Linked DNA regions of Prochlorococcus marinus XMU1408. The protein of the gene in region 2 binds, or shares a complex with, the protein of the main gene of each other region. Links are inferred from orthologs where the notes say so. Each region holds a gene or a part of one and is shown on either strand. Other genes may lie near its edges.

Evidence for each region. Proteins that work in one complex are often made in the same cells at the same time.
Region 1: the proteins of accD (region 2) and accB are in contact, whole or in part, in a solved structure (PDB 8UXZ), measured with the Escherichia coli proteins. The link is inferred for Prochlorococcus marinus XMU1408 from one-to-one orthologs.
Region 3: the proteins of accD (region 2) and accC are in contact, whole or in part, in a solved structure (PDB 8UXZ), measured with the Escherichia coli proteins. The link is inferred for Prochlorococcus marinus XMU1408 from one-to-one orthologs.

The regions. Positions count from the first base shown.
Region 1 is NZ_QJUE01000001.1:27,070-30,099, forward strand. Bases 58-3,017 are described here. They hold accB (acetyl-CoA carboxylase biotin carboxyl carrier protein), read left to right. Parts: upstream 58-1,268; coding sequence 1,269-1,766; downstream 1,767-3,017. Other genes in these bases: DNJ73_RS00125 (peptidylprolyl isomerase), read right to left, coding at 58-645; efp (elongation factor P), read left to right, coding at 709-1,272; pdxA (4-hydroxythreonine-4-phosphate dehydrogenase PdxA), read right to left, coding at 1,777-2,802; DNJ73_RS00145 (SDR family oxidoreductase), read right to left, coding at 2,989-3,017. Also shown: more of DNJ73_RS00125, read right to left, coding at 1-57; more of DNJ73_RS00145, read right to left, coding at 3,018-3,030. UniProt on the Escherichia coli protein: This protein is a component of the acetyl coenzyme A carboxylase complex; first, biotin carboxylase catalyzes the carboxylation of the carrier protein and then the transcarboxylase transfers the carboxyl group to form malonyl-CoA.
Region 2 is NZ_QJUE01000002.1:480,525-483,365, forward strand. Bases 26-2,796 are described here. They hold accD (acetyl-CoA carboxylase, carboxyltransferase subunit beta), read right to left. Parts: upstream 1,968-2,796; coding sequence 1,083-1,967; downstream 26-1,082. Other genes in these bases: DNJ73_RS04045 (Gfo/Idh/MocA family protein), read right to left, coding at 26-664; DNJ73_RS04050 (hypothetical protein), read right to left, coding at 686-1,090; DNJ73_RS04060 (phosphoribulokinase), read right to left, coding at 2,486-2,796. In the rest of the region: more of DNJ73_RS04045, read right to left, coding at 1-25; more of DNJ73_RS04060, read right to left, coding at 2,797-2,841.
Region 3 is NZ_QJUE01000001.1:123,731-126,781, reverse strand. Bases 14-2,994 are described here. They hold accC (acetyl-CoA carboxylase biotin carboxylase subunit), read right to left. Parts: upstream 2,186-2,994; coding sequence 842-2,185; downstream 14-841. Other genes in these bases: DNJ73_RS00600 (glycosyl transferase), read left to right, coding at 2,421-2,994; DNJ73_RS00615 (YggT family protein), read left to right, coding at 525-830; psbX (photosystem II reaction center protein PsbX), read right to left, coding at 269-436; DNJ73_RS00625 (Ycf66 family protein), read right to left, coding at 14-180. Outside these bases: more of DNJ73_RS00625, read right to left, coding at 1-13; more of DNJ73_RS00600, read left to right, coding at 2,995-3,051. UniProt on the Escherichia coli protein: This protein is a component of the acetyl coenzyme A carboxylase complex; first, biotin carboxylase catalyzes the carboxylation of the carrier protein and then the transcarboxylase transfers the carboxyl group to form malonyl-CoA.

The DNA.
Region 1 (3,030 bases), on a different replicon or contig from region 2:
TCTATTAATTGGCAAACCATCATAAAAACCTTTCATGGAAAGATCTATAAATGCTCCTGCCGTTAAAGGAGCATTGTATCCATCAATAATTGCACTCATATTTCCTTTTGAAGTTTTTATTTCTACATTAGCTCTACCTAAAAGTCTTGGTAAATTGTCATATTCACTAGGTATTTCATACGTAAACTTATTAGTAATTAAAAGAGATTCTAAATCATCAATTTTCTTTAAACTTTGTTGCCTGATTTCAAGAAATGAGAGTTTATTTTTTTCGTTTGCTATTTGGTTTAATTCCTCAAGATCTTCTTTTAAATTTGTAAGAAGATTCATTGCTTTTTCCTTATTTTCTTCAGGAATTGAGTCAAGAATTTGATTTTTTCTGTTGCTGACCAAGAATTGACTGCGTGAGGTGGCTTTGCTGATGGCTGACCATCTACTCCCACGAAGATCGTCGCTGGTATCCTCAAGTTTGTTTTGTAATTCACGTAATTCTTTCTGGTCGATCGGTAAAGAATTTCTTAAGATTGCATATGGATCTTTTTGTCGATTACCATTTGGAAGGCTTGCAATAGCAGGGTCAACCCATGGAGAACTCAAAGAAAATAGGATTGTTATCAAGGCAAGAATGCAAATCTTTTTTGCCATGTTGATTCTATGTTTTGCATGACTTTGGCACAGACTTATGATCGATTGGTATCTTTTGTGTGAATGATTTCAAGTAACGACTTTCGCACTGGCACGACGATCGAGTTAGACGGTGCAGTTTGGCGTGTTGTTGAATTTCTACATGTCAAGCCTGGGAAGGGTTCTGCGTTTGTCAGGACTAAATTAAAAGCGGTAGTAAGCGGAAATGTTGTTGAAAAAACTTTTAGAGCTGGTGAAATGGTTCCACAAGCTCTTTTAGAGAAATCAAAGTTGCAACACACATATATGGATGGTGATGATTTTGTTTTTATGGATATGACTTCTTATGAAGAAACACGCTTAACTGCAAAACAAATTGGAGAAAGCAAAAAATATCTAAAGGAAGGGATGGAGGTTAATGTAGTGTCTTGGAATGAAAAACCTCTTGAGGTTGAATTGCCCAACTCAGTTGTTTTAGAAATAAAAGAAACTGATCCTGGCGTCAAAGGTGACACTGCTTCGGGAGGTACAAAGCCTGCAATCTTGGAAACAGGAGCTCAAGTTATGGTCCCTTTATTTATTTCAATTGGTGAGAAAATTCGAGTAGATACTCGAAATGACAGTTATCTAGGCCGAGAAACACAATGACTATGAATCTTGATCATGAAGAGCTTCATCGCTTGTTGGCAACTCTAGCTGAGAGCGATATTCAAGAGTTTCGACTTGAGGGAGAGGATTTTTGCCTGGAAGTTAAACGTAATCTTGGGCTTCCTTCCGAATCAATAGCATCTCCAAAGAAAATTACAACAGAGGAGATTGATCCACCACTCCCTCAGCGAAAAATCGAGGCTTCTGCGGCACCAAGCACTCCTCCTCCTTCAGTCCCAGGATCACGCTCTGACTTGGTTGAAGTAACTGCTCCTATGGTTGGGACCTTTTACCGGGCACCAGGTCCTGAAGAGCCTCCTTTCGTAGATATTGGATCAAGAATCAGTGTTGGCCAAGCTGTTTGTATTCTTGAAGCAATGAAATTAATGAATGAACTAGAATCTGAGGTCAGTGGTGAAGTGGTTGAAATTCTTGTTGAAAATGGAACTCCAGTTGAGTTTGGCCAGGTTTTAATGAGATTAAAAACTGGATAAGATTTGCTCCTTATTGAGAAAGGATCCAGGCATTATTAATTGCGGCAATCATACTTTTATCTCTTGCTATGAATTTATCTGCAATATCAAGAGCTGTGCCATGATCAGGTGATGTTCTCACAAAAGGCAGTCCAAGAGTTGTATTAACAGCTTGATCAAAGGCAATAAGCTTTACAGGTATAAGACCTTGATCGTGATATAAAGCAAGTATTCCATCAGGAGCATTATTTTCTTTTGAATCGTAATTCCATGCATCTGCTGCTTTAATCCAGCAAGTATCCGGAGGTATGGGTCCATTAATATGTACATTTGGATTGTCTAATTTCCATTCATCAATGGTAGGAATAATTAAGTTTTGTTCTTCCATTCCAATTTTTCCTTCTTCTCCCGCATGTGGATTTAATCCAGCTATTTGTATTAATGGTCTCTCTTTAAACTTACGACAGAAGTTTAATAATGTATCTAATTTGAATTTGATTAATTCTTTGGTTAAATTATTATTTACTTTATTAATAGGTATATGTGTTGTGGCTAATAAAGTATTAAATCTCCAACCATTGTTTGGTGATACAGCTGTAAATAGCATAGATGTTTTTTTATTAGATAATTTACCTAATAATTCAGTTTGTCCTGCAAATTTATGACCTGCTTTATGCCACGCGATTTTTGAAATAGGTGCTGTTACTAGAGCGTTAGCTTTTCCTTCTAAAACAATATTAGTTGCATTAAAAAGCCATTTAAAACTTGCTGATCCTGAATTTTCATCAACTATTCCTGGAATAATTTTTTTCTCTAAAGGGATATCAATAATATCAAGATTAGTTGGGTCAGATATATTACATATTCCATGATTAATTAAATTTGAATAAGTTTGATAAATATGATTTTTGCAACCAATAAGCAAAGGATTTATATTTTTGTTTAAGTTATCTGAAGCAAGGGCTTTTAAAATGATTTCAGTTCCTATACCCGCAGGATCGCCTAATGAAATAGCTAGAGTATTTTTATTATTGTTAGATACGTTGAAATTTTTCATTTTGCTATGTGTTTTTGTGATGTCAATTTTTTTAGCTTAATTAAATGAATTGCTAATGGTTATTTCGTTATAAACAGTAGTAAGCTTTTTATTATATTGCATACAATTTAATAGACTTAGATAATTCATTAGAATTACATGAATTTTTAATATAATAATGATTAAAGATAATCTAAAAAACATAGATTAATTATTAACTTTTAATTTTGAATAACAATTTTTCAGGCC
Region 2 (2,841 bases):
TAGTTGTTTTTGATAGTGGGCAAAATCTTTCTTTGATTGAAGTTGAATTTATTGAGCTTAGAGAATAAGTAGGTCCAATGAGCCAATGGATCATGTCAAAAGCGTGCGTCCCTAATGCTCCTAAAACACCTCCACCAGAGTTCTCATCTGAATACCAATTCCATGGCCTATCGGGATTAGCTCTGCTACTCATTAGCCAATCAAGTTTGAGAAAATATGGTTCTTCAAGTTTTTTTTCATCAATTATTCGCTTTGCTTGCATGAATAAGGGAACAGCTCGATATTCGTAATCGACCGCTATTTGTAAATTTTTTTTGAGAGCGTTTCTTTGAAGCTCCATTACCTCATAAGCATTTAAGCAAGTTGGTTTCTCCAATAAAAGATGTTTGCCTGCTTGAATGGCTTGTATTGCTAGCTCGAATCTCGGAGCTGGTGGGGTAGCTATAATTATTCCTTCAATTTTGGGATCATTTACTAGACCATTCCAGGTTTCATAAGCACAAAGATTATGCTTTTTGCAGGCTTCCTCAAGCCTATCTTGCCTAGGATGCCACAAACCTACGAGCTCAATATTCTCATTAGATAATGATGCAGGAATGTGAACACTTTCCCCGAAACCTAATCCTGCAATTGCTATTCGTATCCGTTTGTACTTATTAATCATCTTTTTTAAAAATCAGTGAGGTCAAACATTTTTGCAGTTATATAAAATTACATCATTAATTAGTTTATCCCCACCTGGGGCTTTCCATTTTGCGCTTAAATTAATTGTTCCATTAACTGAAATATCTTTAAATTTATTAGTTAAACAATTGATTCTCATTATGTAAATGTTCTCATCAATTTCATTTGAAGTGTTAGCGTCAATTTTTAAATATTTCGTTGTTATTTCTATCACTCCTTTATCTTTCTTGCTTACACTATCTTTATCTAAATATTGAATTCCATTAGGCGTTTTAGTGATTTCAATCCAATTATTATTAGCGGCATAGACCTCACTTGAAATAGTTAGAAAAAATGTTAAAGTTAATATAAATAAATTTAACGAAAAATTAAATATCTTTTTAGTATTTTGATTTATTTTAAGCATTAGATTTTACCTTTATATCTTGTGATTTGTGAAGTCGTAATAGTTTTGCCAAAGTTTCTTTAAGCTGCGTTCTCGGTACAATAGTATCTACAAAACCGTGATCTTGAAGATATTCTGCTGTTTGGAAATTATCAGGTAATTTTTCTCTCAGTGTTTGCTCAATTACTCTTCTTCCTGCAAATCCAATTAGTGCTTTAGGTTCTGCAAGAATTAAATCACCAAGCATGGCAAAACTAGCTGTTACGCCTCCAGTAGTGGGGTGGGTAAGTAAAGGCATATAAAGTAATTCAGCATCTCTGTGACGTTCTAGTGCACCAGATATCTTTGCCATTTGCATCAGGCTTAACATCCCTTCTTGCATTCGCGCACCACCAGATGCACAGACAATTAACAATGGTAATTTTGCTTCTGTTGAGTATTCAATAAGCCTTGTAATCTTTTCTCCTACGACAGATCCCATTGAGCCACCCATGAACCTAAAATCCATTACGGCTAATGCCATTGGAATAGATTCCACCTCGCATGTACCTGTTATTACTCCATCTTTAAGTCCAGTACTTGCTTGACTTTCCCTCAGCCTGTCTGCGTAGGCTCTTCTGTCTTTAAAGCCAAGGGGATCAACTGGAGTTAAATGATTATTTATTGATTTAAATGTATTTGGGTCAGTAATTAGTCTTATTCTTTCGTTGCTATCTATCCGATTGTGGTGCCCACAGTTACTACAAACACTACAGTTATCTATTAAGTCTTTTCTATAAACGACTTGTCCACATTCTGGACATTTTTCCCAAAGGCCATCACTTTCTTCAGATTCCTGAGTGACTTTGCCAACAAATTGGCCTTTCCTTCTATCAGCAAACCAGTCGAATAATGACACAGCTTTTTAGTGATTGATATTAATTTAATACCTTGAGTGCCTTTAAGGTATTAGAACTTTTAAATCTTATCTGAAATAAAATAACCAAATATTCCAATTGATATGAATGTTCAATCAAATACTTAATAAATGATTTAAATATTTTAGTGATTTAAATTTAACCTTACTTCAATACTTTGCATTATTTTGGTTAACATATATGCTCTATATCACTATTTTTTCATAATTTTAACCAAAAAATTTTATTTTAATGCATAATTATTAAAGATAAGTAGTATCTAAAAAGAATTAATTATGATTTCTTTGAACTTTTTAGCTTTATCTTTAAGTTGATCTGAGGATTATAATTAAAAAATATTATATATCATGTGATATTTATAATTTCTTTTTGCTTTGGTAGTATAGAATTTAAACTTTTTTTTGAGAAAAAGGTATTTAATTGATAAATATAAAAATTAAATAATTAATATCTTTTTATTTATCTTATTAATAATTAGCCTAACTTTTAATTATTATATTTAGCCTGCCGCTTTTTTCTCCTCTATCATCTTATGAATAATTGGTGTTAGGATTAGTTCCATAGCAAATCCCATCTTCCCTCCATTTACAACAATACTTGTAGGACTTGACATGAATGAATCATGGATCATTCCTAATAAATACTGGAAATCTATACCCCATTTTTCTCTTGAACCTTTTCTAAAATGAATAATCACAAAACTTTCATCAGGCGTTGGAATATTTCTGCAAATAAATGGGTTTGAGGTGTCAATTGTTGGTACTCTCTGGAAATTAATATCTGTTCGGCTGAATTGGGGACATATGTGATTAATGTAATCAGGCATTCTTCTTAAAATTGTATCTACGATTGTTT
Region 3 (3,051 bases), on a different replicon or contig from region 2:
ATCTAAACGCCATCCCTGAAAAAAGAGAATTCCGCCACATAGCAATCCAATAGCGGCAAAGAATACATCGTAATCTCTTGCCAGCGCTGGTTTGAAAGACCTAAGAAAATATAAGCCAGCCCCGCAAACAGCAAGAACTATGCCTACAATGCTTGCCCAATTTAGACTGGCATTGACCAAATTTGCCCTCTGAAATAAAGATTTTTAGGTTGTAATCCAACCTGTATTCAATCAGTCTATGACAAATTTAGGTAATTACTAGCGCCCCCTATCGCAATGCATCTTTTTGACTAACCCAAATCAATGCAGCCGCAGCAGGTGCGACTATTAAAGCTCCAGCGGCAAGAAAACTTCCTATCATTCCAACAGCGGAATTTGTGGCAGCTTCACCAGAAACTCCAGCAGTAAGAAACAAATTTAATAAATGAAAAGCCATTTCAGCTAATTCCAATGCGACACCAATATAATCTTACGAAATCAGAGATGATTTATACCATCTATTCAATAATCCTTTGAGCTTTGTGATGCCTCTATTAATTAAAAGCCTGCCAACACTACATTTTTTATTTAGTTTTTTTATTGGCGCTCTTATCCTTGTATTCCTTCTAAGAATTATTTTGACTTGGTATCCAAAAATCGATTTAAGAACTGGCTTATGGCCAATTATTTTTATACCAACAGAACCTGTTCTAGTGGCAACACGAAAAATTGTTGCGCCAATTGGAGGAGTAGATGTAACTCCAATAATTTGGGTAGGGCTCTTAAGTCTTTTTCGCGAATTATTTTTTAGTCAACAAGGTTTGTTAACTCAAATCATGTTGCGAACTTAAAAACTAATGATCTACAACATTTCTTGTTCAACAAACTTTGTATGAACATCTCCATTTATAAATTCTTTTCTTTTCAATAACTGTAAATGAAAATCAATAGTAGTAGTAATTCCTGTGACAGCGCATTCGTTTAAGGCTCTTTCCATTCGTTTTAGTGCTGCTTCTCGATCCCTTCCCCAAACAATTAGTTTTCCTATTAAAGAATCATAAAAAGGAGGTATATCGTAACCTGTATAAACATGGCTATCTACCCTTACCCCTGGTCCACCAGGAGGTAACCAACCAGTAATTTTTCCTGGAGAAGGTCTAAAATTATGATTAGGATCTTCTGCGTTAATTCTACATTCAATAGCATGTCCTTCAAGCTTAATCTCTTCCTGGCTGAATTGTAATTTTTCTCCTCCAGCGATACGTAATTGCTCAGATATAAGATCCATTCCTGTAACTAACTCAGTCACAGGATGTTCAACTTGTATTCGAGTATTCATCTCCATAAAATAAAAATTACCTTGCCTATCAAATAGAAACTCAACTGTTCCAGCCCCTTCGTAATTGATGCTTTTTGCTGCTGCAACTGCTGCCTCTCCCATCCTTATTCTTAAATGGTCATCTAAAGCTGGACTTGGTGATTCCTCTAATAATTTCTGATGTCGCCTTTGAATTGAGCAATCTCTCTCTCCAAGGTGAACAACATTTCCAAATCGATCAGCAAGAATCTGAACCTCTACATGCCTTGGGCGATCAATAAATTTCTCCATATATAGGCCTGGATTACCAAATGCAGCTTCTGCTTCTCCTTGAGCAGCTTTAAAAAGGTTCTCTAATTCATTAGCATGGCCAACCAAGCGCATACCTCTTCCACCTCCTCCTGCCGTTGCTTTAATCATTACCGGATAACCCATTTCCGAAGCAAGCTTGGATGCATCTGAGACACTTTCTAGCAAACCCTCACTTCCAGGAACTGTAGGAACTCCAACCTTTTGCATAGTCGATTTAGCGGTCGACTTATCACCCATTGAACGAATTGCATGAGGAGAAGGACCAACAAAAATTAGGCCGTGATCTCCACAAATCTCTGCAAATCGATCATTCTCGGCTAAAAAACCATATCCAGGGTGAATAGCATCAACTCCTCGTGAAGTTGCTGCAGCTAATATATTCGGAATATTTAAATAACTTTTACTACTCGGCGAATCTCCAACACAAACAGCTTCATCAGCTAATTGAACATGTAGAGCATTTTTATCAACAGTGCTGTAAACAGCAACCGTAGCAATCCCCATCTCTCGACAGCTTCGGAGAATTCTTAAAGCTATTTCGCCACGATTAGCTATCAGCAGTTTGCCTATGGGCATTCAAAATTATCAGGTCCTCAGGCGGATCGTATCAGTATTAGTGCCCAAGACTGAAACCAAATAGGTAGAAGCTTAATAGGTTAAGCATTATGATCATGATTACTTAGTGTTTAACTAAGTAAATTTGCGGATGTGGCGGAATTGGTATACGCGCATGTCTAAGGAACATGTGGCTTCGGCCTTGCGAGTTCAAGTCTCGCCATCCGCATTTTTCAAAAATGATGCTCATCCATAAATGAGTAAAAATCCTTTAGCAATTATCTTTGTATCTAATGGACCAGGTGAATTAGCTACATGGGTGAAGCCACTTGCAAGAGAGCTTCATAAACAAATAGAGATGAGACCTCCATCTCAGAGCTCTGCAATATCCCTAAACTTAGTATTAGTTCCTTGCCCCAATGCAAATGGTCATGAAAATCTTGCAGCCCAAAAATGGTTGCAATTTGAAAAGATTATAAAAGCAAAAAATTTCTGGGAACTGATTTTTAGACCAAATAGATTTGGTTTATGGCCAACTAAAGGGTTAGTAATTTTTTTAGGAGGAGATCAATTTTGGAGCGTCTTACTCTCAGCAAGATTGGGATATTTACATATGACTTATGCAGAATGGATTGCAAGATGGCCTTTTTGGAATGATCGTATTTTAGCGATGTCAGACAATATTCTTCAAAGAGTACCAAAGCGAATTCAAAACCGTTGTTCAGTAATAGGAGATTTAACAGCTGACTTGAGTGAAGCTGCAAAAATTGATGATCCCCTACCCCCTGGAAAGTGGATTGCACTCATGCCAGGCTCCAAAAGCTCCAAACTGAAAATTGGTATACCTTTCTTTCTTGATGTGGCTGATAAAATATCAGAATCAATGC